DNA from 3 places in the Bradyrhizobium sp. Ses1 genome. Region 3 is predicted to be linked to each of the others. Evidence: predicted binding sites of a transcription regulator. Region 3 holds the regulator's gene; each other region holds the start of a gene.
The links. The regulator PhoB, encoded in region 3, activates phosphate uptake and scavenging genes when phosphate is short. The targets are predictions, from matches to a motif close to TGTCATNNANCTGTCAT.
Positions count from the first base shown of each region.

Region 1: the regulator PhoB is predicted to act here: its motif matches at 7,235-7,251, upstream of phnC (phosphonate ABC transporter ATP-binding protein).
Region 2: the regulator PhoB is predicted to act here: its motif matches at 7,874-7,890, upstream of AC5ZG5_RS04465 (STN domain-containing protein).

Region 1 covers NZ_JCAMOQ010000010.1:1,233-11,386, reverse strand. The annotation lists gene AC5ZG5_RS14290 (alpha-D-ribose 1-methylphosphonate 5-phosphate C-P-lyase PhnJ) at 1-268, opposite strand, end outside; gene AC5ZG5_RS14285 (carbon-phosphorus lyase complex subunit) at 265-1,368, opposite strand; gene phnH (phosphonate C-P lyase system protein PhnH) at 1,371-1,976, opposite strand; gene phnG (phosphonate C-P lyase system protein PhnG) at 1,981-2,442, opposite strand; gene phnF (phosphonate metabolism transcriptional regulator PhnF) at 2,556-3,287, shown strand; gene phnE (phosphonate ABC transporter, permease protein PhnE) at 3,461-4,309, opposite strand; gene phnE (phosphonate ABC transporter, permease protein PhnE) at 4,306-5,190, opposite strand; gene phnD (phosphonate ABC transporter substrate-binding protein) at 5,275-6,210, opposite strand; gene phnC (phosphonate ABC transporter ATP-binding protein) at 6,373-7,188, opposite strand; gene AC5ZG5_RS14245 (LbetaH domain-containing protein) at 7,375-8,031, shown strand; gene AC5ZG5_RS14240 (alpha-D-ribose 1-methylphosphonate 5-triphosphate diphosphatase) at 8,028-9,221, shown strand; gene AC5ZG5_RS14235 (DUF1045 domain-containing protein) at 9,242-9,934, shown strand.
Region 2 covers NZ_JCAMOQ010000002.1:342,408-352,561, reverse strand. The annotation lists gene AC5ZG5_RS04505 (ABC transporter substrate-binding protein) at 1-978, shown strand, start outside; gene AC5ZG5_RS04500 (ABC transporter permease) at 995-1,963, shown strand; gene AC5ZG5_RS04495 (ABC transporter permease) at 1,968-2,813, shown strand; gene AC5ZG5_RS04490 (ABC transporter ATP-binding protein) at 2,815-3,831, shown strand; gene AC5ZG5_RS04485 (ABC transporter ATP-binding protein) at 3,809-4,798, shown strand; gene AC5ZG5_RS04480 (class I adenylate-forming enzyme family protein) at 4,825-6,336, shown strand; gene AC5ZG5_RS04475 (SDR family oxidoreductase) at 6,333-7,094, shown strand; gene AC5ZG5_RS04470 (Lrp/AsnC family transcriptional regulator) at 7,347-7,811, shown strand; gene AC5ZG5_RS04465 (STN domain-containing protein) at 8,135-8,785, shown strand; gene AC5ZG5_RS04460 (RNA polymerase sigma factor) at 8,782-9,297, shown strand; gene AC5ZG5_RS04455 (FecR family protein) at 9,233-10,154, shown strand, end outside.
Region 3 covers NZ_JCAMOQ010000001.1:99,360-109,513, reverse strand. The annotation lists gene AC5ZG5_RS00495 (SGNH/GDSL hydrolase family protein) at 1-783, opposite strand, end outside; gene AC5ZG5_RS00490 (SGNH/GDSL hydrolase family protein) at 799-1,557, opposite strand; gene AC5ZG5_RS00485 (OpgC domain-containing protein) at 1,554-2,804, opposite strand; gene apaG (Co2+/Mg2+ efflux facilitator ApaG/CorD) at 3,031-3,423, shown strand; gene AC5ZG5_RS00475 (Hsp33 family molecular chaperone) at 3,591-4,589, opposite strand; gene argF (ornithine carbamoyltransferase) at 4,802-5,728, opposite strand; gene AC5ZG5_RS00465 (aspartate aminotransferase family protein) at 5,728-6,936, opposite strand; gene AC5ZG5_RS00460 (GcrA family cell cycle regulator) at 7,435-7,950, shown strand; gene phoB (phosphate regulon transcriptional regulator PhoB) at 8,071-8,778, opposite strand; gene phoU (phosphate signaling complex protein PhoU) at 8,895-9,611, opposite strand; gene pstB (phosphate ABC transporter ATP-binding protein PstB) at 9,623-10,154, opposite strand, start outside.

The DNA of each region.
Region 1 (10,154 bases), on a different contig from region 3:
CCGCGGTCTTGCCGAAGAATTTGCGGATCGAGATCGCATTCGTCGTATCGTCCGAGCCCTGGTCGATCACCTTCAAGACGTCATCGGGGCCGAGGATCGCGGCGGTCACTTGCACGCCGCCGGTGCCCCAGCCATAGGGCATCGGCATCTCGCGGCTCGCGAACGGCACCTGGTAGCCGGGGATCGCGATCGCCTTCAGGATCGCGCGGCGGATCATCCGCTTGGTCTGCTCGTCGAGATAGGCGAAATTATACGACGGCGCGTTCATTCGGCGGCCTCCTGCAGCGGCTCCGATGCGTTGGCCTCAGTGAATTCTGTGCGCAGCCTGCGCAGCAGGCCGAGCTCGGACTGGAAGTCGACATAATGCGGCAGCTTGAGATGCTCGACGAAGCCGGTCGCCTGCACATTGTCGGAATGCGACATCACGAATTCCTCGTCCTGCGCCGGCGCCCTCACCTCCTCGCCGAGCTCGCGCGCACGCAGTGCACGATCGACCAGCGCCATCGACATGGTCTTGCGCTCGCTCTGGCCGAAGGCGAGCCCGTAGCCGCGGGTGAAGCACGGCGCTTCCGTCGCCGAGCCCTTGAACTGGTTGACCATCTGGCACTCGGTGAGTTCGATTCTCCCCAGCGGAACGGCAAAACCCGCATCCTCGGCGAAGAATTCGACATCAACCTCGCCGAAACGGATCTCGCCGGCGAAGGGATGGTTGCGGCCGTAGCCGCGCTGGGTGGAGTAGCCGAGCGCGAGCAGGAAACCTTCGTCGGCGCGCGCGAGATTCTGCAGCCGCAGATCGCGGTCGGCGGGGAAGCTGAGCGGCTCGCGCGTGAGATCGCCGATCGGCGCGTCCGCTTCTGCTTGCGGCGACGCTTCGATCAGACCATCGTGAGCGAGGATGTCGGTGACGCGCGGCGTCTCGGCGGACGATGTTTCGCCGGTCGCAGGCGCCTCCGGCACAAAACCCTCGGCAAGCTGCGGGTCGAGCAGGCGATGGGTATAGTCGAAGGTGGGGCCGAGGATCTGGCCGCCGGGAATGTCCTTGAAGGTCGCGGAGATGCGGCGGCGGATCTGCATGTTGCCGGTATCGACCGGCTCGGTGGCGCCGAAGCGCGGCAGCGTGGCGCGGAAGGCGCGAACCAGGAAGATCGCCTCGATCAGGTCGCCGCGCGCCTGCTTGATCGCGAGCGCGGCCAGTTCGCGGTCATAGAGCGAGCCTTCCGCCATCACGCGATCGACACCGAGCGCAAGCTGTTCGGAGATCTGCGCCAGCATAAGCTCCGGCACCTCCCGGTCGCCGCGCCGTTCATGCGCGAGCAGGCGATGGGCGTTCTCGATGGCGCGTTCGCCGCCCTTGACCGCAACGTACATCGTCAGTCCTTCCCATGAGCGAGCCGCGTGGTGCGCGGGATCGCAACAATCTCATCACCCGCGACCAGCACGACGTCGATGCCGCGCGGGAACAGCGTGGCGTTGACGGCGAGTTGATCGAACAGATCGTGCGGCTCGATGGTCGCTGTCAGCACGGTGGAGCCGTCGATGCCCGGCCCGCGCAGTTCGTAGGCCGTGCCTTGCGAGAGGCTGCCAATCTGCAGGATCAGCGTGGTCGAGCGATCGGGATATTCGCCGCTGCCGAGCGCGAAACGATCGAGCGCGGGAAGATTCTGGGGATCGCCGATCAGCGCAAAGCTTGCAATCGCGGGATCGCCGGTGATGGCCGCCCCGGTGTGGAACTTGAGCCATTTGGCGACTTCGGGGGTCGACATCGCGCCGTCGAGCCAGATCGGCGTATCGTGATCGAACAGCGTCAGCGCGATCGCGGCCGCGCCGTGCATCACGCCATCAGGCGCGCCGGCCGACGCCGCGATTCGCTCGACCTTCCCCGGACGCGCCATCGCGTTCATTACGGAACGGAATGTCGCCTGCGCCGACAAGACCTTGTCGGATAAGCCCGGCGGCAGTTCGGCAATCGCCGTCATGTCTTCAGCCCTCACCGCGCACCATCGTATAGAAATCAACCCGCGTCGCCGCCGTCTCCGCGGCCACCCGGTCTCGCTTGGCGATCATGGCCGTGCGCAGCGGCGCGATCACCTCCTGCTCAACCGCATCGGCAAAATCGTCCGATTGCGCCATGGCGTCGCACAACGCGATCAGCCGTGCCTTCTCATGGTCGCGTCCGAGCGTGTAGCCGAAACCGACCTGGCCGGTCGAAAGCAGCACCGCCGCGCGCGAGACGGTCGCCTCGCCAATATTGAAGGGCGCGCCATCGCCGCCGACCCGGCCGCGCACCATGACGAGGCCGTTTTCCGGCTCGCGCAGGGTCTTGTGAGCGGGCAGCGCCATCTCGCTGAGCCGGGCCGAAATGTCGGCAGCGTCCGACTGGGCGAGCACCGCCATTCCCGCCCGGCGCTGCGCCCGCCTGCTGTCTTGCTCGGTCTTCGTCATCTCGCGGAACCTTGCCTGACTGAAGTTGTCTATGATACTAGACAACTTGATAAGCAAACGCCATGACTGTTTCATGACAGGGGCATGATTTTCGACAGGACTGGGTTTCCGATATGAGTGTGCAGGACACCGCCTCATCGGGCGTCGCGCTGTGGCGCTTGGTCGCCGACGGCATCGAGCGCGGCATCGCCGAGGGCCGCTTTGCCGCCGGCGAGAAGCTGCCGGGCGAGATGGAGATCGCGGAGACCTACCGCGTGAACCGGCACACGGTGCGGCGCGCCTTGGCGGCGCTCGCCGAGCGCGGACTGGTGCGCGCCGAACGCGGCAGCGGCACTTATGTCGAGGTGCAGAAAATCGCCTATCCGCTGCGCTCGCGCACGCGTTTCTCGGAGATCGTCGGCGCCGGCGGCCGCGAGCCACGCGGGCAATTGATCGATGCCTCGGAAGACGTGGCGAGCCGGGAATTGGCGCGGGAACTCGGACTGAAGGTCGGCGCGCCACTGGTCCGGATCGAGTCGCTGCGGTTCGCCGACCGCGCGCCGATCTGCGTCTCCACCTCCTGGCTTTCGGCCGAGCGCTTTCCGGGCGCGGGAGAGGTGTTCGCCAGCGTCCGCTCGATGACGAAACTGCTCGAACATTTCGGCATCCGCGACTATCGCCGCACCTCGACGCGGATCACCGCCGGCATCGTCGACGCTACCGACGCCGCGCGGCTCGACCTGGCGCTCGGCCGCCCGATCCTGGTGGTCGACTCGACCGACGTCGATCTGGACGACAAGCCGCTGGTGACAAAGCGCTCGCGTTTTGCGGCGGAGCGCGTGGAGTTCTTGGTGGAGAACGGGTAATCCAGTTCTTCCCTCTCCCCGCTCTTCGCGGGGGCGAGACGAGCAAAGCTCACTCTGCGAGGGTTAGGGTGAGGGGCTGCTTCTGCAAATTCGATAGGCGAGAGTGCGCGGAGGGTCCCCTCACCCGGCGCTTCGCGCCGACCTCTCCCCGCAAGAGCGGGGCGAGGTGACTCCTACGCCAGCGCGCGCTGGCCGATGATGGCGAAGCGGAGTTTCGTCGAAATCCAGTCGATCACGGCGACCGCGATCAGGATCATCAAGATCAGGAACGACACCTTCTGCCATTCCAGCACGCGGATTTGTTCGGCGAGCTGCAGCCCGATGCCGCCGGCACCGACGATGCCGATGATGGTGGCCGAACGCGTGTTCGATTCGATGAAATAGAGCACCTGACCCGCGATCACGGGCAGGACCTGCGGGATCAGGCCGAAGCGGATCTCGTGCAGCACGCCGCCGCCGGAAGCTCTGATACCCTCGACCTGCTTCTTGTCGGCGCCTTCAATGGCCTCGGAGAACAATTTGCCGAAGGCGCCGAAATCCGACACCGCGATGGCGAGCACGCCGGCAAACGGGCCGAGACCGACGACATTGATCCACACCAAGGCCCAGATCAGCGTGTCGACGCCGCGGATCGTATCCAGGAAACGTCGCACCGGGAAACGGAAGATGGCGGAGGGCACGATGTTGCGCGCGGCGAGCAGGCTGACCGGCAGCGCCATGAACGCGGCCAGCGTCGTGCCGAGCAGCGCGATCGACAGCGTCTCGCCGAGCGCGGAGAGATAGGTCGGCAGCGACGAGCCGGGATCGGGCGGGATCATCATCAGCGTGATCCAGCCGAGCTCACGCAGCCCGCTCACCAGCTTGGTCGGCGAGAAGTCGAGATCGAACAGGCCGAAGGCGAAGACCGCTAATGCCGCCAGCAGCATCAAGGGCGTGGCGAGGCGCGCCGAGACCGGGCGGTCGAAAACGTCAGGGTATTTCGTCCGCAGCGCCTGCGAATCCGGCTTCGGCAACTGGCTCATGCCCGCCCCTCCTTGCCGAACAGTTTTGCGCGCAGCCAGCCGGTGGTGATGTCGATCACGAACACGGTCAGGACGATGGTGACCAGGATGGCGCTGACGTCGGAATAATAGAATTTGCGAATCGCGACCACGAGCTCCTGCCCGATGCCGCCGGCGCCGACAAAGCCCATCACGGACGCTTCGCGCACATTGATCTCGAAGCGCAGCAGCGCATAGCTGGCATAGCCCGCCGAGACCTGCGGCAGCACGGCGAACCGCATGCAGGACAGCCAGCTCGCGCCGGTCGAGCGGATGCCCTCCACCGGCTTCATGTCGGCATTCTCGACGATCTCGGAGAACAATTTGCCGAGCGCGCCCGTGGAATGCACGGCGATCGCCAGCACGCCCGCCATCGGCCCGAGCCCGAACGCGATCACGAACACCAGCGCGAACACGATGGCGGGCACGGTACGCGCAAATTCGAGCAGGCGGCGGACAACAAAGCGCAGCCAGGGCGCGGGCGAGGTGTTCTGTGCGGCGAAAAAGTTCAGCGCAAAGGCAAAGACGGCGCCGGTCAGCGTGCCGACATAGCTGATCAAGATGGTCTCGGCGAGCAGCTTCAGCCAATTCTTCCAGCCCCAGAACCATTCGCCGAAATCGGTCCAGACCCGCTGGCCGTTATCGAGCGTGAGGATGCGGTCGAAATAGGAGACGAAGTTGCCGAAATAGGTGAAGAGCGTGCGCAGGTTCACCTCGGCGCCGATGCCGGCAACGGTCAGCGCCGCGATGAACACCGCCGCCGCCAAGGCCATCTTCAACCGCTTGCGCGCGACTGCCTTGCGATAGCCATCGTTCAGCGCGGCGAGCTGCTGGGCGGGAAGGATGGATACGGCGGTGGCCATCTGCTCTGCTTGGGATCTGCTGCTTGTCCTCAACGGAACAGGCCGGGTCGCGATCGATCCGGCCTGCGTATTCGCGTCGATCGATCAGGAGGCCTTCTTCTTGCGCAGGGCGTCGACGAACTTGATCAGCTCGATCGTGCCGTCCCAATCCTTGGTGGTCGCGGGATGGAAGCCCTTCTTCTGGCCGTCGGAGAGCTTGTCGAACGCCGCCTTGTCCTTCGTCGGCACGTCGAAGAAGGCCTTGGCGATCGCGGCCTTGAGATCGTCGGGAAGGTCGGAGTTGTAGGCATAGGGTCCGTTGATGATCTCGGCCGACTTATGGACGATGCGGAAATCATCCTTCTTCATCGGCGAGCCGTCGGCGTTCTTCAGCATGCCCTTGTGCAGCATCTGGGCGAGCGTGGAGTCATCGTCGCTGGTCCACTGGTTGGCGGCAACATCAACCGTGCCCTGCGCCAGCGCGAGCATCGCGTTCTCGTGGCTGCCGGTGAAGACAACCTTGCTGAAATAGGCTTCGGCGTCCGGAATGCCCTTCTTGTTGAGCTCGAAGCGCGGCACGTTGTTGCCGGAGGTCGAGTTCGGATCGACGAGGCCGAGGTTCTTGCCCTTCACGTCCTCGATGGTCTTGTAGGGGCTGCTCGCCTTGACGAAGAACATCGAGTAGTAGCCGGTGGAGCCGTCGGCGTTGATGTCGTTGGCGAAGGCGTCGGTCTTGACGCCGGTCAGCCGCGCGCGGGCGAAGGAGGCCGAACCGTAGCTGGCGATCTGGATGTTGCCGGAGCGCTGGCCTTCGATCACCGCAGCATAGTCGTTGGCGATGCGCAGCGTGACCTTCACGCCGAGTTCCTTGGAGAGATAGTTGACGAACGGCGTCCAGCGCTCGGTGACACCGGACGCGTTTTCAGCCGGCACGACCGCGAAGGTCAGCTCCGGATATTTGGCCTTCCAGTCCTGCGCCGACGCGGACGCGGTGAGCGCGAGCGCGGCAGCGCCGGCGAGAACGATGCGACGAGTGATCATGGTTTACCCCTGCTGTTATGGTAGCGCCTGGATCACGATCCGAGACGCAACGGGATCGTGATCTCATCTCTTGTTTGAACACGACCGGTTTCCACTTTTCCGGACCATGCTCTAAAGGCCGACTGCACCTGCAGCGGCTTTCCCTGCATAAGGTTACGGCGTTCAGGCCGCGGCTGCGGTGCCGAGCGCCGGAGCTGTTGCGGCACCGGGCGCGGGCATTGGCGCCCCGCCGATGACATCATTGGCCTCGAGATCGTAGAGCTCGCGGGCGATGTGATCGGTCAGCGTCGACGGCTGGCCATCGAACACCACGCGGCCCGCCGCCATGCCGATCAGGCGGTCGCAATAGCTGCGCGCCAGATCGAGCGAATGCAGGTTGCAGAGCACCGTGATGCCGAAATGCTTGTTGATGCGCAGCAGCGCATCCATCACGATCTTGGTATTGCGCGGATCGAGCGAGGCGATCGGCTCGTCGGCGAGGATGATATCGGGCTCCTGCACCAGCGCGCGAGCGATGGCCACGCGCTGCTGCTGGCCGCCGGAGAGCTGGTCGGCGCGCTGGGCGGCGAACTGCGCGATGTCGAACTGCTCGAGCGCCGACATCGCCAGCGCCCTGTCCTGCTCGGGCCAAAGCTGGGTCAACGAGCGCCAGGCCGGGATTTCGGCAAGGCGGCCCATCAGCACATTGGTCAGCACATCGAGCCGGCCGACCAGATTGAACTGCTGAAAGATCATCGCCGAACGCGCGCGCCACTGCCGCAGCGCCTTGCCGCGCAGCGCGGTGACATCGACACCTTCGAACAGGATGCGGCCTTCGGTCGGATCGGCGAGACGGTTGACCATCCGCAACAAGGTCGACTTGCCGGCGCCCGAGCGACCGATCACGCCGACGAAACTACCGGGCTGGACCGAGAACGAAGCATTGTCGACCGCGGCTTTTGTGCCGAAACGGCACGTCAAACCTTCAACCACCAGCATGCAGTGCTCCGAACCCGTCACGTCGCGTAACGGCTAACGCCGCTGAATTACAGTTGTGTGACAAACGCGCTGCAGTGCGGCGATCCTCCACACCGCCGGCGATGTCACGCATCTGTCACGCTACTGTTATGAAGCGCATCGAAGACATGCGCTCCCCCACAACAATTCGACGAGGCGAAGAAGAAGATGGCCGGCAAGATGCTTTCCGTTGTACCAACGGTCGATCCCACCGCCGCGGTGCGCGATAGCCAGCTTGGGGCCTATACCGAGGTCGGAGCGCGCAGCATCCTGCTCGACGTCACGATGGGTGACTATTCATATGTCGTGAACGACGCGCAGCTCACTTACACCACGATCGGCAAATTCTGCTCGATCGCGGCAATGACCCGGATCAATCCGGGCAATCATCCGATGCATCGTCCGTCGCAGGCGCATTTCACCTATCGCGCCAGCGCATACTTCCCAGGCGAACATGACGAGGCCGAATTCTTCGCATGGCGCCGAGAGCACCGCGTGCATATCGGCCATGACGTCTGGATTGGACATGGCGCGATCATCCTGCCCGGACGCTCGATTGGAACCGGCGCGGTGGTCGCGGCTGGCGCGATCGTGACCAAGGATGTTCCCGCCTACGCCATCGTCGCCGGCAATCCGGCGCGGCCGCTCCGCAAGCGGTTTTCCGATGGCATCATCAGCCGCCTTGCGGCACTCGCCTGGTGGGATTGGGATCACGAAATGTTGCGCCAGGCGCTGCCGGATTTTCGCAAGCTGGTTGTCGAAGACTTCCTCGCCAAGTATGAAGCGCTGAACGCGCCAACAACCCGCCGGAGTGCCATCACGTGACTGACATTGTTATCGAAGACGGCAAGGCGCTCGTTGAAGGCGAACTCGTCGAAACACGGCTGCGGACCGCGGGCCGCGACATCGCAGCCCTCGATGGAGATGGAGACGGTCGCGATGCACTTGGCATCAATGCACGTGATCTCCTGGTGCTGCCCGGGATCGTTGACCTGCATGGCGACGCCTTCGAGCGGCAGATGATGCCGCGCGCTGGAGTCGATTTCCCGATCGACGTGGCGCTCGCCGACAGTGACCGGCAGGCGATCTCAAACGGAATCACGACGGTGTTCCACGCCACCACATGGTCGTGGGAGCCGGGCCTGCGCAGCGCCGAGAATGCGCGGAGACTGCTGGAGGCAATCGAGCAGATGCGCCCGCAGCTTGCCGCCGACACGCGCTTCCATCTGCGCCACGAGACCTACAATCTCGACGCCGAACCGGAGATCATTGACTGGCTCGCGGAGGGCCGCGTCGACTTGCTCGCGTTCAACGACCACATGGATGGGACGATCGGGGACCTGGCAAGGCCGCGCAAGCGCAACCGGATGGTGGAGCGCACCGGCCTTTCGCCTGAAGACTTCGACAAGCTGGTCACGCACGTGGTGTCGCGCGCGAACGATGTGCCTGCCTCGATCGCACGTCTCGCCAGTGCGGCGCGCTCGGCCGATGTCCGCATGCTCTCGCATGACGACAACAGCCCCGAGATGCGCAAGTGTTTTCGCGACCAGGGCGTCGGCATCGCCGAATTCCCTGTCAACGAAGAGACCGCGCGCGAGGCGGCGACGGCCGGCGATCACATAGTGTATGGCGCGCCGAATGTCGTGCGCGGCGGCAGTCATACCGGCTGGACCAAGGCGTCCGACATGATCGCGAAGGGCCTCTGCTCGGTGCTGGCCTCGGACTATTACTATCCGGCACAATTGCTCGCAGCCTTCCGGCTTGCCGCTGACGGCATTCTGCCGCTGGAAAAGGCGTGGGACCTGATCTCGGGAGCACCGGCACGTGCTGCCGGACTCGACGACCGTGGCGTGCTCGCCGAAGGTCGCCGCGCCGACATGATCATCGTCGATGACAAGGTGCCGCTGCGGCCGCGCATTGTCGCGGTGATATCGGCGGGACGTCTCGTGCATCTGGCAGACGCCAGCCGGCTCACCTATTCCACAGCGCCGCGCATGGCGGTTGCTGCCGCCTGACGCTCCCAGGTCTTACGACGATGGCCAACTATCCGCGTTACGCTCTCTACTACGCGCCGGCACCAGGCAGTGCGCTTGATCGCTTCGGCGCCAAGATGCTCGGCTACGATGTCTATGGTGGCAGCGACCTGTCCTTTCCCGATGGCGTGCCGCCGGACTGGCGCGAGATCACGCAGGACCCGCGCAAATACGGCTTTCACGCCACGCTGAAGGCGCCGATGGCGCTGGCGGAGGGCAAGAGCGAAGCCGATCTGCTTGGGGCATGCGAGGCTTTCGCCGATACGCCGCGGCCAATTCCCGTTATCGAACCCATCATCGATTCGATTAGCGGCTTCATCGCGATGATCCCGGGAAAGCCGTCGACGGAGTTGCAGCAGCTTGCGGCCGACGTGACGCGCGACTTCGATTCATTCCGCGCGCCGCTGACGCCGACCGATCGCGCACGGCGAAATCCCGAGCGCTTGACGCCGCGACAGGTCGAGTATCTCGACCGCTGGGGCTATCCTTACGTGATGGAAGAATTCCGCTTCCACATGACGCTGACCGGGCGATTGGAAGCCGAGCGGCGTGAGATCGTGGTGCCGATGCTGCGGGAACGCTTTGCCTCTGTGCGGCTCGCAACGCTCGCGATCGACCGGCTCGCATTGTTCCGCCAGGATGATGCAGCATCGCGCTTCCGCATCATCGCGCATTGGCCGCTGCGAGCACTCTAACTCGTCGTCGCCCGTATTGTGCGTCCGCTTGCTCGGACCGGCCTCTCCCCTTGTGGGAGAGGCCGGAGCGCATGCAGCGAAGCGGAATGCGATCCGGGTGAGGGGTGCCGGTCTCTCGAGGGACTTGCGCTGTCGGATGGACCTGAACCCCTCACCCGGAATTCAAGCTACGCTTGAATTCCGACCTCTCCCACAAGGGGAGAGGTGGAGTTTGCCGCCC
Region 2 (10,154 bases), on a different contig from region 3:
CATGTCGAGTATCTGCGCAACGAGAAATACTGGAATCCGGGACTGCCGTACCTCGACCGCCTGGTCATCCGCTGGTGGCGCGATCCGGCGTCACGGGCTGCTGCTTTCGAGGCGGGCCAGCTCGACATCGGCACCTTCAATCCGATCCCGATGCCGGACATCGCGCGGCTCACCTCCGGCGGCAAGTTCGTTGCCGAGACCAAGGGTTATTCGAACTCGGCCTGGGTGACGACGATCGAGTTCAACCAGCGCCGCGAGATCTTCAAGAATCAGGAGGTGCGGCAGGCCCTGATGCAGGCGATAGACCGGCAGTTCATCGCCGATACGGTGTTCTTCGGCCGCGCCCGTCCCTCGATCGGCGCGGTGGCGAGCTCGAATTCCATCTTCTTCACCAAGGACGTCCAGGACTATCCGTTCGACGTCAAGAAAGCAGGGAAGATTCTGGATGCTGCAGGTTTCCCGGTGAAGGGCGGCTCGCGCTTCAAGCTCAGCCTGGTTTCAGCTGGCTGGTTCGAGGAGAACATCAAGATCGGCCAATATGTGAAGCAGGCGTTCGAGGACCTCGATATCACCGTGGATCTCGCGGTGCCGGATCGTGCTACCTCGCTCAAGCGGATCTACAGCGACTACGACTATGACGTCGCGATCTCCAACAATTCCGGGAGCGTCGAGCTGATCCCGAGCACGACGCAATATTACACCACCGACGGCATCGTGAAGGGTGCGGCGTTCCGCAACGCCACCGGCTATTCCAATCCGAAGCTCGACGAGATCGTGGCCAAGATGACGGTCGAGACCGATGAGCCGAAGCGCATCGCGCTGGCCAAGGATTTCGATCGCCTGGCCACGATAGAGGCTCCGCTGCTTCCCATGGTCGATCTGGAGCCAGTGACGATCGTCCGATCGGACGTCCGCAATCATTCCGCTACCGCCGACTTCATGGGGGAAAGCTGGGCCGAACTCTGGCTCGATCGCTAGATAAGGGAGCATCGACTTGAACCGCATCGTGCTTCGCCGATTGGCTCAGGTAATCCCGCTAGTCCTGGCGGTGATCGTGCTCAACTTTGTGCTGATCCATCTCGCGCCGGGCAGCCTGTTCGACGTCATGACTGCCGAGCAGCAGATCTCCGATCCGGCGATGCTGGATCAGCTCCGTCACACCTACGGCGTCGACCAACCGACCTGGGTACAGCTCGCGAAGTATATCTGGTCGGTGATGCGGCTCGATCTCGGCTTCTCCTACCGGCAGAATGCGCCGGTCCTCAACGTGATCATGGACCAGCTGCCGGCCACTGTGATCCTGATGCTGGCGGCTACTTCGGTGGCACTGCTGGTGGGCGTCACGGCGGGCGTGCTGGCGTCCGTCAAGGTCAACACGATCTGGGACAATTTGATCTCGCTTGCCGCAGTGTTCTTCTTCGCCGCGCCAAGCTTCTGGCTCGGCATCATGATGACGGTGCTGTTCGCAGTCAAACTCGGCTGGTTTCCGGTCGGAGGCATGCGGACGATCGGAGCCGGCAACGGCGCGTTCGCCGATGCGCTCGATGTCATGCACCACCTAGTGCTCCCCGCGACGGCGCTCGGGTTGTTCTATGCCGCAACCTATGCGCGGGTGATGCGGGCCTCGATGCTGGAGGTGTTCCGGCTCGACTTCGTCCGCACTGCGCGCGCCAAGGGGCTCTCGCCGGCACGCGTTGTGCTCGCGCATGTCATGCGCAACGCGTTGCTTCCGATCGTGACGCTGCTCGGCCTGCAGCTCGGCACCATCCTGGGCGGCTCCGTCGTGATCGAGGCTGTGTTCAGTTGGCCTGGCATCGGCAGCCTGCTGTTCGACAGCGTGATGAGCCGGAATTTTCCGATGGTGCTTGGCGTACTCGTGCTTGGCTCGCTGCTCGTGGCGGTCGCCAACGCAACCGTTGACTTGCTCTATCTGCGGCTCGACCCGCGCATCCGGGCGAGGTAGGCGGATGCTTAATCTCGCGATCGATTTCACCCGCCGTTTCGCGCGCAACCGCGCCGCGCTGATCGGTCTTCTGCTGGTCATTGTCGTGGTCGGCGTCGCCCTGGCGGCGCCCTGGTTGTTTCCGCGCAATCCCTTGCGCATCGTCGGCCGTCCCGAGATCTGGCCCTTTGTCAATTCGCGCTACCCGTTGGGCACCGACTCGCTTGGCCGGGACATCGCGGCGATGATCGCCTACGGCGCGCGCACGACGTTGTTGATCGGGCTATGCGCGAGCCTGACAGCGACTCTGATCGGCATCACGATTGGCGCCACCGCCGCCTATTTCGGTGGCTGGATCGATGAAATGCTGATGCGTTTCACCGAGCTGTTTCAGACCATTCCGAATTTGATTTTCGTGCTGACCATCGTCTCGATCCTCGGCCAGAAGATTGAGTATGTCACGGTCGCTGTCGGCATCGTCACATGGACTCCAATTGCGCGACTGACGCGGGCGGAATTCATGGCGCTACGCGATCGCGAGTTCGTGCAGGCCTGCCGCGCCATGGGCATGGGAAACTTGCGCATCATGCTTGGCGAGATCCTGCCGAATGCGCTGCCGCCGGTGATCGTGCTGTCTTCGCTCGTGATAGCCGGCGCCGTGTTGTTCGAATCCGCAGTGTCGTTCCTCGGGCTCGGCGATCCCAACGTCTCAAGCTGGGGGCGGCTGATCGGCGATGGCCGGACCCTGATCCGCACCTCCTGGTACATCTGCGCCGTGCCGGGCCTTGCGATCATGATCACGGTGCTGGCGCTCAACCTGGTTGGCGATGGTCTCAACGATGCGCTTAATCCGAAACTCAGGGATCGTTGACATGGTGGCTGGCAACGGCCCGGTTCTCGAGATCGACCGGCTGAGCGTGTCGTTGTTCACGCGCCGCGGCGTGCTGCCGGCGGTGGATGGGCTGTCTTTGACGGTCGCGGCGGGCGAGACGGTAGCGATCGTCGGCGAATCCGGCTGCGGCAAATCGCTGACGGCGCTCGCGGTCATGCAGCTGTTGCCATGTCCGCCGGCGAAGATCGTCGGCGGCAGCGTCCGTTTCATGGGCCGCGAGCTGACGTCCTTGTCCGATCGCGAGATGCGGCGGGTCCGCGGCAAGGACATCTCGATGATCTTTCAGGATCCGATGATCTCGCTCAATCCGGTCACCACCGTCGGCGACCAGTTGATCGAGGCGATCCGGTGGCACAATGACGTCTCGCGCGCAGAGGCGCATACCCGCGCCGTCGAATTGCTGCGGCAGGTGCGCATCCCCGATGCCGAGCGCCGGCTAAACGATTTTCCGCATCAGATGTCCGGCGGCATGAGCCAGCGCGTCATGATCGCGATGGCGATCGCCTGCGGGCCGAAGCTTCTGATCGCCGATGAGCCGACCACGGCGCTCGACGTGACGATCCAGGCGCAAATCCTTGCCTTGCTCAAGGAATTGCAAGCGAGTTCGGGCATGGGGCTGATCATCATCACGCACGACCTCGGCGTCGTGGCCGAGACCGCCGACCGTGTTGTGGTGATGTATGCCGGCCGGAAGGTCGAGGAGGCGCCGGTGGAGGCGCTATTCGAACGGCCGCTGCATCGCTACACCCGCGGCTTGCTTGGTGCCACGCCTTCGGCGACGCGCCGGGGCGGCACGCGACTTGCGGAGATCGGGGGCAGCGTGCCGCCGCTGTCGGATCTGCCGGCCGGCTGCGCCTTCCAGAACCGCTGTCCCGACGCATTCGATCGTTGCGGTGCGGAGAGGCCCGGCCTGATGCCGCTATTGCCGGGGCGCACCGCCGCGTGTTTCGCCGCCGAAGAGGAGCTGTCGCGACATGCCGCTGTTGTCCGTACTTAGCCTTTGCGTTCAGTACCAGACCGCGCAGGGCACTGTGCGCGCAGTCGACGACGTCAGCTTTGAGCTCGAAGACGGAGAAACCGTCGGCTTGGTCGGCGAATCCGGTTGCGGCAAGTCGACCCTTGGCAAGGCGATCATGCGGCTGGTGCCGAGCTCCGATGGCCGCATCGTGCTTGACGGGCAGGACATCACGAGCATGTCAAGCGGGCAGCTCAAGTCCGTGCGCAAGAACATGCAGATGATCTTTCAGGATCCGTATGGCTCGCTCAATCCGCGCCACGATGTCGGCACCATCATCGGCCAGCCGCTCAGCGTCGCCGGCTGGTCACGCCGTGACATCCGCGATCGTGTTACCGAGCTGATCAGGCAGGTTGGCCTCCCGGCGGATGCCGAGCGCCGCTATCCGCACGAGTTCTCCGGCGGCCAGCGGCAGCGCGTCGGTATTGCGCGTGCGCTCGCGTTGCAGCCGAAAGTCATCATCTGCGACGAGCCGGTATCGGCGCTGGACGTCTCCGTCCGTGCGCAGGTGATCAATCTGCTGCAGGACTTGCAGCAGCAGACCGGCGTGTCCTTTCTCTTCATCTCCCATGATCTCTCCGTAGTCGAGCATATTTCCGATCGGCTGATCGTGATGTATCTCGGCCGCATCGTCGAAAGCGGCAGCGGTGAAGAGATTTGGCGGCAGCCGGCGCATCCTTACACGCTTGCCCTGCTGGCGGCGGCGCCGATTGCCGATCCACGATTGGCGCGCGGCCGCGCCAAGCAGGTCTTGCAGGGCGAATTGCCGAGCCCGCTCAATCCACCCCAAGGCTGCAGCTTCCATGAGCGCTGCCCGATGGCGCGCGAGCGCTGCGGCAAAGTGCGGCCGCTGCTGCGGAAGGTGTCCGGCGGCCGAATGGTGGCCTGCCATTACGACTTGCTTGAGCAGCCCGCCGAACTGCCGCGGGCAGTGAGTGCGGCCAGTTAGCTGATACGAAGGACGGAGTTCCGCCGATGCGTTGGCACAATTTGGGCGATCTGATCGATCGCAGGGGCAATCTGGACAAGGAAGCGATCATCGATCTCGCTTTGCCCGGTGGCCCGAGAATCTATACCCACCGGCAGATAGATCAGCTCGCCAACGGCGTCGCAAAGTACCTGACAGACCGCGGATTTTGCCGCGGCACTCATATCGCCATCCTGTCATTCAATCGCGCCGAATATGTCGCGGCCTATTTCGGCATCATGCGGGCGGGCTGTATCGCAGTGCCCGTCAATATCAAGGTCGCGCGCGACACCATCGACTATGTGATTGATGACGCCAAGATCGCGCTCGCCTTTGTCGACGCTGCGAACCGCCCTCAGGTGCGCGAGGGCATTCCGGTGATTGACTTCGACGACGCCGGCCCGAACGGTTTTGCTGCGAGCATAAAGCCCTTCGAGTCCTTCGATAGTGTCGTGGCCGGACCGGACGAAGTGGGCCAGATGCTCTACACCTCCGGCTCGACCGGCCGGCCGAAAGGCGTGCCGTTGTCGCATCTCGGTCAGCTCTGGGCGCTTTCCACCCGAACCAGCGGAGCGCTCAACGAAAATGAACGCTACATCATCGCTCAGCCGCTGTTCCATATGAATGGGTTGTTCGCGACCAAGACGATCTTTGCGACCAACGCATCCGTGGTGCTGCTGCCATCGTTCGAGACCAGGAGCTATATCGAGGCGATCGCCAAATACAAGGCAACGGCGGCGACGGCCGTCCCCACCATGTGGGCGCGGGTGATCAAGGAGCGCGAGTTGCTGGCTCAGAACGACATCACATCGATCAGGCGATTGATGCTTGGCTCGGCGCCGATGACGATGGGTCTGTGGGACAAGATCAAGCAGGTCCTGCCGAACGTCACGCTCTCCATCGGCTACGGCACCACCGAAGCCGGGCCGGCAGTGTTTGGACCGCATCCGAAGGGCATTCCAACGCCACCGCTCGCGCTCGGCTATCCCATCGATCCCGAGGCAGTAAAGCTCATCAATGGTACCGAGAATGAGGGTGTGCTGTTGATGCGCAATCCTGCGCTGATGGATCATTATCACAACCTGCCGCAGCAGACGGCGAAGGCGATCACCGACGGCTGGTATTACAGCGGCGACGTGATGCGTCGCGACGAGAACGGCTTCTACTATTTCGTCGGCCGTGCCGACGACATGTTCGTCTGCTCGGGCGAGAACGTCTATCCCGGCGAGGTCGAGAAGTTGCTGGAGCGTCATCCGCAGGTGCAGCAGGCGGTGGTGGTGCCGCTGCCGGACGAGGAGCGCAGCCAGGTCCCGGTCGCCTTCATCGTCACCCGCGCCGACGCCAAGCCGACCGTGGACGATATCCGGAAATTCACGATTGCCAATGGACCGGCCTATCAACATCCGCGCCGCATCGAATTCGTCAATGAATTGCCCTGGGCCGGCACCAACAAGATCGACCGCAAATCGCTGATTGATCGCGCCCGCCAACTCGAGGCGGCGAAAGGCTGGTCGGTGTGAGCGCGCTGGCAGGCAAGATTGCATTGGTCACCGGCGCCAGCCGCGGCATCGGGCAGGCGATCGCACTCAGGCTCGCCGGGGACGGTGCGATCGTTCCGGTTCATTATCACTCTGCCGAGGATGCCGCGCGCGCTACCGTCGACGAGATTGTCGCTGCCGGTGGGGCTGCGTTTGCATTGCAGGCGGACCTATCGGCGCGAAGCGGTGCTGCGGCGCTCACCGCAAGGTTCACTGCGGAACTAACCGAGCGATACGGCAAGACGGCGTTCGATATCCTCGTCAACAATGCCGGTGTCGGCAAGCGTGCGACGATCGAGGAGATCACGGAAGAAGATTTCGAGCTTCTGTTGCAGACCAATCTCAAATCGCCGTTCTTTCTGATCAAGGCTCTGTTGCCCCACTTGCGCGATGGTGGCCGCATCATCAACATTTCGTCGATGGGAACGCGCGCCGCGTACCCCGCCATGGCGGGCTATGCGCCGACAAAAGCGGGCCTGGAGGCGTTGAGCCGCCTGCTCGCTGTTCATCTCGGCGGGCGGCAAATCACGGTGAACTCCGTGATGCCGGGCGCCACTGCGACCGACATGAACGCGAATGCGCGCGACCCCGTCGCCAGCCGCGAAGTTGTCAATTCGATCGCGCTTGGGCGTGTCGGCCAGCCGGCCGATATCGCAAAAGTCGTCGCGTTCCTGGCGTCCGACGACGGTGGCTGGGTCACCGGCCAACAGATCGACGCCAGCGGCGGCCAGCGGCTGTAAGCCGCACTGCCGCCGGAACAGGCAAGGATTGGCCGCTTTAGCCGTCCGATGCCTCGCCTGGCGGGCTTTTCATCAGCAGATTTCCCAAGAGGGGGGCCTCGCTTGCGGCGGGGACGCTACACGCTGCCGCGAGATTGTACAGCGCCTGATGAAAGTTCATGCTAGCCGCAGCGCGTGCATGACAATAATATTCTTCAAACAAGTTTCATCGCAACCAAAACATTCTTTTCCCTCCTGGATTCGGAGGTTTGCATGCTCGACGACTTCGACCGCAAGATCTTGGCGACGCTGCAGGTGAATAGCAGCCTCTCGATGCAGGAGATTGCCGAGCGGGTCGGGTTGAGTTCGACGCCCTGCTGGCGGCGGATCCAGAAGCTTGAGAGCTCCGGCTACATCAAACGCCGGGTGGCGCTGTTGGACGCGGAAAAGCTGAACCTTGGCGTCAGCGTCTTCATCGCCGTCAAGACCAACCAGCACAATGCGGAATGGGCGCAGAAATTCCGGAAGATCGTCACGAGCTTTCCGGAGGTCGTGGATTTCTATCGCTTGAGCGGCGACGTCGACTATTTGATCCGAGCCGTCGTGTCTGACATTCGCGCCTATGACGATCTCTATCAGCGATTGATCGCAAAGATTGACCTGCACGACGTCTCATCGATGTTCACAATGGAGCAGATCAAGTCGACCACCGAATTGCCACTCGCGAATCTCGCGTGAGCGACTGAGGCGGGCACCCGCGTGTCTGGGCTGGATCGTCGAGGCGGATTAGGGGCTATGGCTGTCGTCAAACCGTAATATTACGTCACTAGCGTCCGCCGCGCGTTGGCTTGGGATGTGCGCTGACGCGCAATTTGGACCGTCGGCGGGCAGGTCGTAGCGCTGGGAAGCTGGAACGGCTGTCCTGATCTGCGTGGGCGGGGACAGTGGTGATGCTTCGATCGGCCCTAGCCGAACTCAGACCGGATCGCGCCAAGCGTGTTGTCGTTACGTCGGCCAATAGACGGCTGGCAGCTTGGGCATGCGCATTGGCCGTCGCGGGCATGGCTGCGGGTATCGACGTGGCCGCGGCTCAGACCAGGCCAGCGAATGCGCCGATCGAATTCAATATCCCCTCGCAACCACTCGCCGCCGCGCTCAATCGCTATGTCGATGCGACCGGACGCGACGCCCTCTACGACACGAGCCTTGCGGCCGGCCGCCTCTCCGGCGATGTCCAGGGCGTGTTTGCACCGGACGAGGCGCTCCGAAAGCTCTTGTCCGGCACCGGTTTGGCTGCCGAGTTCGTGGCCGAGACGACTTTCGTGTTGTTGCCGGAGCCACTCGCCACTCAGCAGGCGGCGCAGCAAACACGATCGCCAGAACATCGGCGTTACTATGGACAGATTCAGGCGAGCATTGCGGATGCTCTTTGCCGATCGGGCGGCGCGCGTCCGGGCAGCTATCGCTTCGCCACTGTGTTCTGGATCGCGCCAGACGGCACCGTCCAGAGATCCCAACGTATCGGGTCCACCGGCAAGCCTGACGCTGATGACCGGATTGATGCGACCTTGCGCGGCGTGCGCTTCGACGAGCCACCGCCGGCGGGCTTTCTGCAGCCGGTCTTGATCTTGATTGTACCGCAAGGACCCGGCGTGGCGCAGGGGTGCGGCAAGGCCGATCCCAACCTCCGATCGGCTGGGACCCGGCCATGACCGAGACCGCCTTGACGATCATCCGCCGGCTGTTTGTCGATCGCTATGACGACCTCAAGGCGCGTTTGACTCAACGCCTCGGCTCGGCCGATCTCGCCGGCGATGCGATGCAGGATACATGGTTGCGCCTGTCGCGCGCGGATTCGATTGGCGCCGTACAAAGCCCGCGCAACTATCTTTTCCGGATCGCGCTGAACGTGGCAGAGGATCGCCGCCGGATGGAGCGGCGTCAACGCATATCGGCGATCGAGATCGAAAGCCTGCTTGAGCTGCCCGATCATGCGCCGACGCCTGAGCAAACCACGTTGGCGCGGTCTGACCTGGAGGCGTTCGAGGCGATCGTCAACGAACTCCCCGAGCGGCGCCGGGTGATCTTTCTGGCGGCCCGGCTCGGCAATGTTCCCCGCCAGGAAATCGCCGATCGGCTCAGCATCTCCCGGCAACTCGTTGCGAAAGAACTCCGGTTGGCACTCGAACATTGCCTGGCGCGCTATAAGGAATTTAAGGGTTGAGCGTGCACTTTCGGTCGCCGAGAATCGTCTTAGAGGTAAGAATTCCTGCGATCGTCGCTTGCTTTCTCACGGAGGCAGCGGCGAAAGGCATAACATTGAGATGAGCAAGGCACACCCTGGTTTGGATCCGGTGGAGCGGGAAGCGGTCGACTGGCTGCAGAAGCTCACATCCGGAGAAATGACGCCGAAGGACGTAGCGGCGCTGGAACTCTGGCGCGCGCGCAGTCCTCTGCATGAAGCAGCCTTTTTGGAGACGAAGCGCCTATGGCATACGGCTGGTGTCGCCGGCGATGCTCTGTCGGGTCCGGGTGAAAGCTTCCTAGCCAGGCTCGATGCGCTGGGACGGCGCCGCAGGATGAACCGTCGCGCGGTATTGAGCGCCGGCGTCGCGGCACTTGCCGCGGCGTCGGTCTACGGCGTGCTCAACCCGCCGTTCGGATTTTGGCCGTCATTGTCCGAACTCAATTCGGATTACCGCACGGGCACCGGCGAGCAACGCCATGTCACATTCGCCGGCGACGTGACGATCGGCCTGAACACGCAGACGAGCCTGGCCGTCCGTCCTGCGGAAGGAATCGAAGATCGCATCGAGTTGATCTCCGGCGAAGCATCGTTTGCAACATCGATGCGCCCGGCGCGATCGCTCGTGGTCCTGGCGGCGCACGGCAGGACGATCGCCGAATCCGGCCGGTTCGATGTCCGCTACACCGCAAGCGGCGAGCGGTCCCCGGTCAGCGTGACCTGTTTCGACGGCGCGGTGCGGATCGAACGTGGAGCCGACGTTGTGGCCCTGCGACCTGGCCAGCGCGTGCGCTATGATCTTGCGGGACTGAGCGAGATTGCCGCAGTCGATCCGC
Region 3 (10,154 bases):
GCGGTTGAGCAGCCGGATCATCTTGTTGGCGCTAGCGGCACGCTCGGTGACGCGCGGCGAATATTGGGGATCGACCAGCACGACGTCGGCGCCAGCCGACTGGATGCGCGTCACGCCATCCTCGACCATTTTTTCGGTCTCGCCGGGGTCGAGATTGCGCAGCACGGCATTGGTGCCGACTTGCCAGATCACGAGGTCCGGGTGGGCGTCGATCACCTCGGTCTGCAGCCGCTGCATCATCTCCGGCGCGTCCTCGCCGCCCCGGCCGCGGTTGACGACGCGGATGTCGGCGCCGGGATACTGCCGGTGCAATTGCGCCGCGAGCCGGTTTGGATAGGTGAATTCCGGCGCCGAAGAACCATAGCCCTGGGTCGAGGACGAGCCGAACGCGATGATGGTGACCGGCTGGCCCGCGGCAAGCTTGCTCGCGACATGGGGCAGCGAGCCCATCGTTTTCGAGACGCCCTTCGGCGGCAGGCAGGGCACGCGACGGAAGATGTCGCTGGCCGACTTCGCGACCTCCTTCACCTTGTCGATCGCCTTGCCGGCGATGCCCTTCTGGGCATCAGCCTCGGCGGCGGCCGCAGCACCGGACGAAATGGCCGGCGTGGATGGTCCCGATTTGTCGGATGGGGGGTGGGATTTCGCGCCGTCAGTCAGCGCGGCATGCTGGTCACCTTGCGCAACTTGCGCGTGCAGCGGCGAGGTCACAAGCATGGACGCCGTGACGGCGGCGGCCGCCACCAGCCATGTGCTTCGGCAAAAAGGGCGGTAGGTCCTCATTAACGCTGGTTCCCTTTAGTTCTGCTGCGCCGGTCCGAGGTGGGCCGCGTCGATCACGAATTTCGACAGCGCACGGCCGAGACAGGCATGCACCCGCTTGGCCAATTCCACGCCGTGGGCGGAGCTGAACAGGTCGAAATCACCAGCATCGTTCCAGTGATGCATGATGGCGAAACGATCAAACAGCGGGACATCATGTTCGTGCGCCGACACCCGCATATTATCTAGGTATGGTGATCCGGAAATCATGCTTTCGGTGCGGGGGCTGTACTGAAGATTGACCAGAACCACGTCGGTTCCCGCCTGTTGCAATGCACCAATTCCCGCATCCAGAGCGCTGCGAAAGTCGTCGGGATCGGTAGCTCGGATGGCATCGACGGTTCCCGTCTGCCAGATCACCAAAGTAGGCCTTTTTGCTTCCACCAGCTTAACAAGGGTGTCGGCTGTATCCCCCGTGGTTTTGGCGCCCTGCAGTTCTACGGACAGGTTAACGGTCGTGCTGGGCAGGCTTTCCTTCAGCGCCGCCTGCAACTTTGCCGGGTAGGCGCTGGCCTCGGAAGAAGGAATCGTGGAGGAGCGGCTGCCGACCACCAGCACGTTCAGGGGTTGGCCGCTTCGCACCGCCTCGGCGACCTTGCGCAACGAGCTTTCGGTGGCCAGCAGATTGGCCGGCACGTCGCAGATCTGCTCGGGATCGCCGGCGCGTGCCGGGGCCGCCGACAGATAAACGGCCAGCAATGTCAGGCCTAGCATAGTCCATAAGCCGGACTTCATACCGCCCCTCCCGCCAGGTCGGCATTGCCGCCGGCGCTCTTGTATCGCGCGGCACCTTTGTCGGCGGAGTGTTTGTACCACGAAATCACCCACGCCATGGCGCACATGATGACAATCCCGGTGACGCTGACCAGGAAGTGCATTCCGGCGCCGCCGGACACCTCGGCCAAGATGAAATGCCCGGCAAATGCCAGGAACACACCAAGGCAGAATATCTCAAGGGAGTGCTGGCCGCAGAGGATCAAAGGTCGCAGCCAGGGCGATTTCAGGCCCGGCCAATCCCGGGGCAGGACGCGGACGGTGATGGCCGCGAGCGCCAGGAAATGGGCAAAGCGCAACACGTCCAGATCGGTCTTGTTGATCGGATACATCCACTGCTCGATGCGGCGCGGCACGATGTGGCCGAGCTGCGGCAGATACCAGGACAGCGTGACCAGGAACGCCGCGAACAGATAGACAATGCAGATCCAGAGCGTGATCGGGGAGGCCAGGATGCGCGACATCCTTCTTGCGCCGCCGAGCGCGCACCAGGCGCCGAACACGAACAATAATTGCCAGGCGAACGGATTGAACGCCCAGACGCCGTTCGGATAGGCGCTGAGATAGAGGTCGAAATGCCAGGTCAGGACGTAGAGGCCGGCCGAGAGCGCCAGCGTCACGTCGGTGCGCCATTTCATCAGCCACAGGATCAAGGGCAGGAACAGCATCAGCACGATGTAGAGCGGCAGCACGTCCATGTTGACGGGACGGAAGCGCAACAGCAGCGCCTGCACGATGGTGACATCGGGCTGCTTGAGGAAATCCATGATCCCCATCTCTTCGGTGTAGAGCGGGTTCTCGAAGCGGGTGGCGACGTAGGAGATTTCCGCAAGAAAGATCGTGAACAGGAACACGTGGGCGACATAAATCTGCCAGACGCGGCGCAGGATGCGCGCGGTCGCCACCACGAAGCCGGCCTGAAGCATCGCACGGCCATAGACGAAGGCCGCGGTGTAGCCGGAGATGAAGATGAAAATCTCGGTCGCGTCGGAGAAGCCGTAATTGCGGATCGTGAGCCAGGTCAGAATGTTCGTCGGCAAATGGTCGATGAAGATCAGCCACAGCGCGAGCCCGCGGAACAAATCCAGCCGCAATTCGCGCTCGGAGGTCGCGGGCATCGTGATCGCGGGCGCGGCGGCGACCGCTGCGCTCGCGTCCTTGGCGTCGGCAAGCTGCGTTCCGGAAATTGGATCGGCAATCGACGTCATCGGGCACCATGACCGTGCGAAGTTTTGCGCTGCCCCGACTCAAAAGGATAATATCCGCCCGCCACTTGCGGACAAGATACGGGATTGACGCGGATGCTCGCGCCTTTAGAGCGGAACTATGGTCAAACGGGGATGAAAAACAGAAACCGCCCAACTTCGTCACCAAGTGCGACGATTGGTTCCGACGGACTTATTGGCTATGATGCGAGTTGAGGAGACTGGAAAAGTGTACCGCGCCGTCACCCGCGACATCGAAGTCACCGTCGAGCCGAACTTCCTGCCGGAACGTTCGTCGACTGAAAACCGGCAATATTTCTGGTCCTACACCATCGTCATCACCAATTCCGGCACCGAGACGGTGCAACTGCGCACCCGATACTGGCTCATCACCGACGCCACCGGCCGCCAGCAGGAAGTGCGCGGCGAGGGCGTGGTCGGCGAGCAGCCGGTGCTCGCGCCGGGCGAGCGCTTCGAATACACTTCGGGCGTGCCGCTGCCGACTGAATCCGGCTTCATGAGCGGGCGCTACCAGATGGTGAGCGAAAGCGGCGAACGGTTCGAGATCGACGTGCCGACATTTTCGCTGGACAGCCCGGACGGGAAGAGGGTGTTGAATTGACGAGCGCTCGCGCTCGTCATCGCCGGGCTTGACCCGGTGATCCATCCCTTCAACGACAATCGTAGGGTGGGCAAAGGCGCTCTTGCGCCGTGCCCACCATCAACACTCCGCTCGAAATGGTGGGCACGCTTCGCTTTGCCCACCCTACGATTCCACGTGCGAGCGCCCTACTCCACCCCGGCCTCTTCCGGCGTGAATTCGTACACCGACGAGCAGAACTCGCAGGTGACGACGACCTTGCCGTCCTTCACCATGTCGGCGCGGTCCTTCGCCGTAAAGCTTTTCAGCATCGAGGACACCGCCTCGCGCGAGCAGGAGCATTGCGCGCGCAGCGGCAGAGGCGTGAACACGCGCACGCCGCGCTCGTGGAACAGGCGGTACAATAGCCGCTCGCCCGACAGATCCGGATCGAGCAGTTCGACGTCCTCGACCGTTCCGATCAGCGACTGCCCCTCGACCCAGGCATCGTCTTCCGGAACCTCATGGGCGGCCGTTCCTTCGGGCGCATCGCCGGGGTGCAGATCGGCCTGCCGCGCGCGCTCCGGCGCCTTCGGCAGGAACTGCAGCAGCATGCCGCCGGCGCGCCAGCGAACCTTGCCGCCGTCGCCGCCGCGCCATTCCTCGCCGACTGCAAGGCGCACGCGCGTCGGGATCTGCTCCGAGCGCAGGAAATACTCATGAGCTGCGTCCTCGAGGCTGCCGCCATGGAGCGCGACCAGGCCCTGATAGCGGCTCATGTCCGGCCCCTGGTCGATGGTCATCGCGAGATGGCCCTTGCCGAGCAGCGCGCCGGAGTCGAGCCCGTCCTGCAATCTTGTCGCATCGTAGCGCGCATAGGCGCGCAGCCGATCGGGCGCCTTGAAATCGACGATCAGGAACGAGACCGGGCCGTCGGTCCGGGTCTGCAGGATGAAACGGCCGTCGAACTTCAGGGATGAACCGAGCAGCGTCGTCAGCACGATCGCCTCGCCGAGCAATTTGCCGACCGCAGGCGGATAATCATGCTTGTGCAGGATGTCGTCGAGGGCGGGACCGAGCCGCGTCAGCCGCCCACGCAGATCGAGTGCATCGACCTCGAATGGCAGCACCGCGTCGTCGACCGGCACGGCCGATGGCGCCCGGGTCGGTGTTTCCGTGATCTTGATGTCGGGGGATTGTGAAACCATGGCGCTCTATCTGGGGTCTTGAGAGGCGAAACGAAAGGGGTTCACATCTATCGTTGTTAGCCGTCATCCCTGCGAAAGCAGGGATCCATAACCACCGATGTGAGCATTGTGAAAAGCTGGGGCCGCAGCTTGATGCAACAACTCACATCGGTGGTTATGGATCCCGGCTCGCGCTTCGCTTGGCCGGGACGACAGCTATCTTGGCGGCGCGCTTACGCGACCGCGTCAAAACACCAGGCCAGAATGCCCTTTTGCGCATGCAGGCGGTTCTCGGCCTCGTCGAACACCACCGATTGCGGACCGTCGATCACCTCGTCGGTGACTTCCTCGCCGCGATGCGCCGGCAGGCAATGCATGAACAAAGCATCGGGCTTGGCCAGCGACATCAGCTTGGCATTGACCTGATAGGGCCGGAGCAGATTGTGCCGGTGCTCGCCGTCCTTGTCGCCCATCGACACCCAGGTGTCGGTGACGACGCAGTCGGCGCCGCGCACGGCCTCCTCGGGGTCGTTGCCGAGCACGATCGGCGCCTGGGTCGCCTTGATCCAGTCGCGCATCGCCTTGTTCGGCGCGAGCTGCGGCGGCGTCGCGATATTGAGGGCGAACTTGAAACGCTCGGCGGCATGCGCCCATGACGCCAGCACGTTGTTGTCGTCACCGGTCCAGGCCACGGTCTTGCCCTCGATCGAACCGCGACGCTCCTCGAACGTCATCAGGTCGGCCATCACCTGGCAGGGATGCGAGCGGCGCGTCAGCCCGTTGATCACGGGGACGGTGGCATGCGCGGCGAGCTCCAAGAGCGCATCGTGGTTGAGGATGCGGATCATGATCGCATCGACATAGCGCGACAGCACGCGCGCAGTGTCGGCGATGGTCTCGCCACGGCCGAGCTGCATCTCGGCGCCGGTGAGCATGATCGATTCACCGCCAAGCTGGCGCATGCCGACGTCGAACGACACTCGCGTGCGGGTCGAAGGACGCTCGAAGATCATCGCCAGCGTCTTGCCTTCGAGCGGCTTCGTGGCCCGCTCATGCGCCTTCAGTCTCGCCTTCATGGCGGCGCCGGCGGCCAGCATGGCGCGCAGCTCGTTGAGCGACATTTCGTTGATGTCGAGGAAGTGACGGGGCGCCTTGCTCATCATCCCGCTGCCTTCTTCGAAGGTCCGCTTGAGAGCGCGGTGCAGGCGCGCTCCAGACAACCGATGGCGTGCTCGATCTCGGCCTCGCTGACGATCAGCGGCGCGAGGAAGCGCACCACATTATCGCCGGCGCCGACTGTGAGCAGCTTCTGCTCGCGCAGGGCGTTGACGAGGTCGCCCGAGGGCACCACGGCCTTGACGCCGATCAGAAGCCCCTCGCCGCGCACGTCGGCGAGAATGGACGGATAGCGGTCAACCGCGGAGGCGAGCTTCTGCTTGAGCAGGAGCGACATCTTCTGCACGTGATCGAAGAAGCCGGGCTTCAGCATCACATCGAGCACGGCGCCGGCGGCCGCGACCGCGAGCGGATTGCCGCCGAAGGTCGAGCCATGCGAACCCGCCGTCATGCCGGAGGCGGCTTCCGCGGTCGCAAGGAAGGCGCCGATCGGAAAGCCGCCGCCGAGCGCCTTGGCCAGCGACATCACGTCAGGGGTGACCCCGATACGCTTGTAGGCGAAGAGATCGCCGGTGCGGCCCATGCCGGTCTGCACCTCGTCGAACGCGAGCAATAGGCCATGCTCGTCGCAAAGCTGGCGCAGCGCCTTGAAGAAAGCCGGCGGCGCGGAGCGCACGCCGCCCTCGCCCTGCACCGGCTCGATCAGAATGCCCGCGGTCTCTGGACCGATCGCGCGTTTCACCGCTTCGATATCGCCATGCGGCACCTGGTCGAAGCCGTCCATCGGCGGACCGAAGCCCTCGAGATATTTAGCAGCGCCGGTCGCTGCGAGTGTCGCGAGCGTGCGGCCATGGAAGGCGCCTTCGAAGGTGATGATGCGGTAGCGCTCCGGATGCCCCTTCGAGAAGTGATAGTGACGCACGACCTTGATCACGCCCTCCATCGCTTCCGCGCCGGAATTGCAGAAGAACACGAAGTCCGCAAAACTCTGCTCGCACAGCCGCGCGGCAAGCTTCTCGCCGTCCGGGCTCTTGAACAGGTTCGACATGTGCCAGAGCTTCGTCGCCTGTTCCTGCAGCGCCTTCACCAGATGCGGATGGGCATGGCCGAGCGCGTTCACCGCGACGCCGGAGGTGAAGTCGAGATAACGCTCGCCTTTGGTCGAGATCAGCCAACAGCCTTCGCCGCGTTCGAAGCCGAGATCGGCCCTGGCAAAAACGGGAAGCAGATGCGACGTGGCGCGGTCGGTCATGGCGATCACTGAAGGGTTCAGACAAGCCTTTCAGACAAGCCCCGGCGGCGTGCAGCGATGCAGACACGCGGCTGGAGCTCATCCAGCGAAAACAAAACGTGCCGCCTTTGCAGGGCGGCACGTGAAGGCATTCTATGCGCGCGGCGGGTGCTGTCAATCGCCACGAAGCCGCCAGGCTGCGCTGCAAAGTGCCGGTAATCCGCAGTTTTCCGGTGTGGTGGAAAAGCCCGATTGCAATCCCTAAATGTCGGAACATGTGGACGCATAGGCGCGGACTCTTGCGCCAGAGTCACGCCATATTGTAGCGTCTAGCCTGTCGGGTACGACATCTCGTGCGGCAGTTTTGATCCCTTAGAGTCCTTTGTGTGCGGCGTACACGTTCGGGTGCGGTTTTCGTGCCCGGCGAGCCTTAAGGGATTCTGCCCGCAGGGATTTTTGAGATTAGGCATCGCAGCGCTGTCCCAGGATCGGCCGGCGCAACGCGAAGGGAAAGATGCGATGACGGTATTGACCTGGTCCGACGAACGCGTCGAGCAGTTGAAAAAGCTCTGGGAAGGTGGCCTTTCGGCCAGCCAGATCGCTGCGGAACTGGGCAACGTGACCCGCAATGCGGTGATCGGCAAGGTGCACCGGCTCGGCCTCTCGGGCCGCGCCAAGAGTCCTGCTGCAGCCGCGCCGCGGCAGCGCAAGGCGCGTCCCGCACAGCCGATGATGCGCGTGGCGCGTCCGGTCTCCCGCGGCAACACCGCGCTCGCCCACGCCTTCGAGGTGGAGGTGGAAGCGGACCCTATCGCCTACGACAATGTGGTACCGATGAGCCAGCGGCTGTCGCTGCTCGAATTGAACGAGGCCACCTGCCACTGGCCGGTCGGCGATCCCTCGAGCCCGGAATTCTTCTTCTGCGGCGGCAAGGCGCTTCCCGGCCTGCCCTATTGCGCGCACCACTCCCGCATCGCCTACCAGCCGGCGGCTGACCGCCGCCGTCCGACGGTCAAGCCGTCACAAGGCAAGTAAACCGACGACAGATCGTAGCCTGGGTGGAGCGCAGCGCAACCCGGGAACGCTGTATCGGCAGGTCCAAATTTCCCCGGGTTACGCTTCGCTGCACCCGGGCTGCGGATTGAGGTCGCCGGTTTACGACTGCTCGGCCTTCGCGAAGCGATCATCGAGCGCGTAGCCCGCACCGCGGACGGTGCGGATCGGGTCCTGCTCGCGGCCGGGATTGAGCAATTTGCGCAGGCGGCCGATGTGAACGTCGACGGTGCGCTCGTCGATATAGATGTCGCGGCCCCAAACGCTGTCGAGCAGCTGCTCGCGGCTGAACACGCGGCCGGGATGCTCCAGGAAGAACTCCAGCAGGCGATATTCGGTCGGGCCGAGATCGATCGGGCGGCCCGAGCGCGCGACGCGGCGCTTCTCGCGGTCGAGTTCGATGTCGCCATAGGTGAGCACGGTGGCGAGCCGCTCCGGGCTTGCCCGGCGCAACAGGCCCTTCACCCGCGCGAGCAGTTCAGGCACCGAGAACGGCTTGACGATGTAGTCGTCGGCACCGGTCGCCAGCCCCCTCACGCGCTCGCTTTCCTCGCCGCGCGCGGTCAGCATGATGATCGGGAGCTGCTTGGTCTCCGGCCGCGCCCGCAGACGGCGGCACAGCTCGATGCCGGAGAGTCCCGGCAGCATCCAGTCGAGCACGACAAGGTCGGGAATACGTTCCTTGAGCCTTGTGTCCGCATCGTCTCCACGGGCGACCGTTTCGACATCATAGCCTTCTGCATCGAGATTGTAGCGCAACAGCGTCGTCAGCGCTTCTTCGTCTTCGACCACCAGAATGCGTGCGCTCATCGGCTTGGCTTCTCCTATAGCGGGATGACTCTCTGCTTGAATCGTCATCCCACTCTTCCTTTGATGTTTGAGCAGGATCTTGGCGGAAAGCCGGCGTCGACTTTCCGGATGTTGCTCTAGTTGCCCGGAACGGTCGTGGCGAACGTCGTCATATCCCCCTTCGGCCGCTTGTCGGTGATCTGCTGACCCTCGATCATGTAGAAGACCGTTTCCGCGATGTTGGTGGCGTGGTCGCCGATCCGCTCGATATTCTTGGCGCAGAACATCAGGTGGATGCAGAACGAGATGTTGCGCGGATCTTCCATCATGTAGGTGAGGAGCTCGCGGAACAGCGAGGTGCAGATCGCGTCCACCTCCTCGTCGCTCTTCCAGACGTTCATCGCCGCCGGCAGATCGTGCGCGGCATAGGCGTCGAGCACGGACTTGACCTGCGACAGCACGAGGTCGGTCATGTGCTCCAGGCCGCGGATCAACTTCAGCGGCTGGAAGTCGTTCTCCAGCGCGGCGACGCGCTTGCCCATGTTCTTGGCGAGGTCGCCGATCCGCTCGAGGTCGGTCGCCACCCGCATCGCGCCGACGATCTCGCGCAAGTCGACAGCCATCGGCTGGCGGCGGGCGATCGTCAGCACGGCGCGCTCCTCGATCACGCGCTGCAGGCTGTCGATCTCGATGTCGGAAGCGACGACACGCTTGCCGAGCGCGACGTCGCGGCGGATCAGCGCATCGACGGATTCGGTGATCATCCGTTCGACCAGCCCGCCCATCTCTGCGACCAGACGGGTCAGTTCCTGAAGATCGCTGTCGAATGCCTTGGCGGTATGTTCAGAAGCCATGATGTCCCTCCTCAACCAAACCGGCCGGTGATGTAGTCCTGGGTGCGTCGATCGCTCGGCGAGGTGAAGATCTTGCTGGTGTCGTCGAACTCGATCAGTTCGCCCAGATACATGAACGCAGTCTTGTCGGAGACGCGCGCCGCCTGCTGCATGTTATGCGTGACGATCGCGATCGTGTAGTCCTCCGACAATTCCTGGATCAACTCCTCGACCTTGGCGGTCGAGATCGGATCGAGCGCCGAGCAGGGCTCGTCGAACAGGATAACTTCGGGCCGCACCGCAACCGTGCGGGCGATGCAGAGGCGCTGCTGCTGGCCGCCGGAGAGGCTCAGGCCGGAGGCGTTGAGCTTGTCCTTGACCTCGTTCCACAGCGCACCGCCGCGCAGCGCTTTCTCGACGCGGCCGTCCATTTCAGATTTCGAAATCTTCTCGTAAAGGCGGATGCCGAAGGCGATGTTCTCATAGATCGTCATCGGGAACGGCGTCGGCTTCTGGAACACCATTCCGATCCGCGCCCGCAGCAGGTTGAGGTCGAGCTTGGGG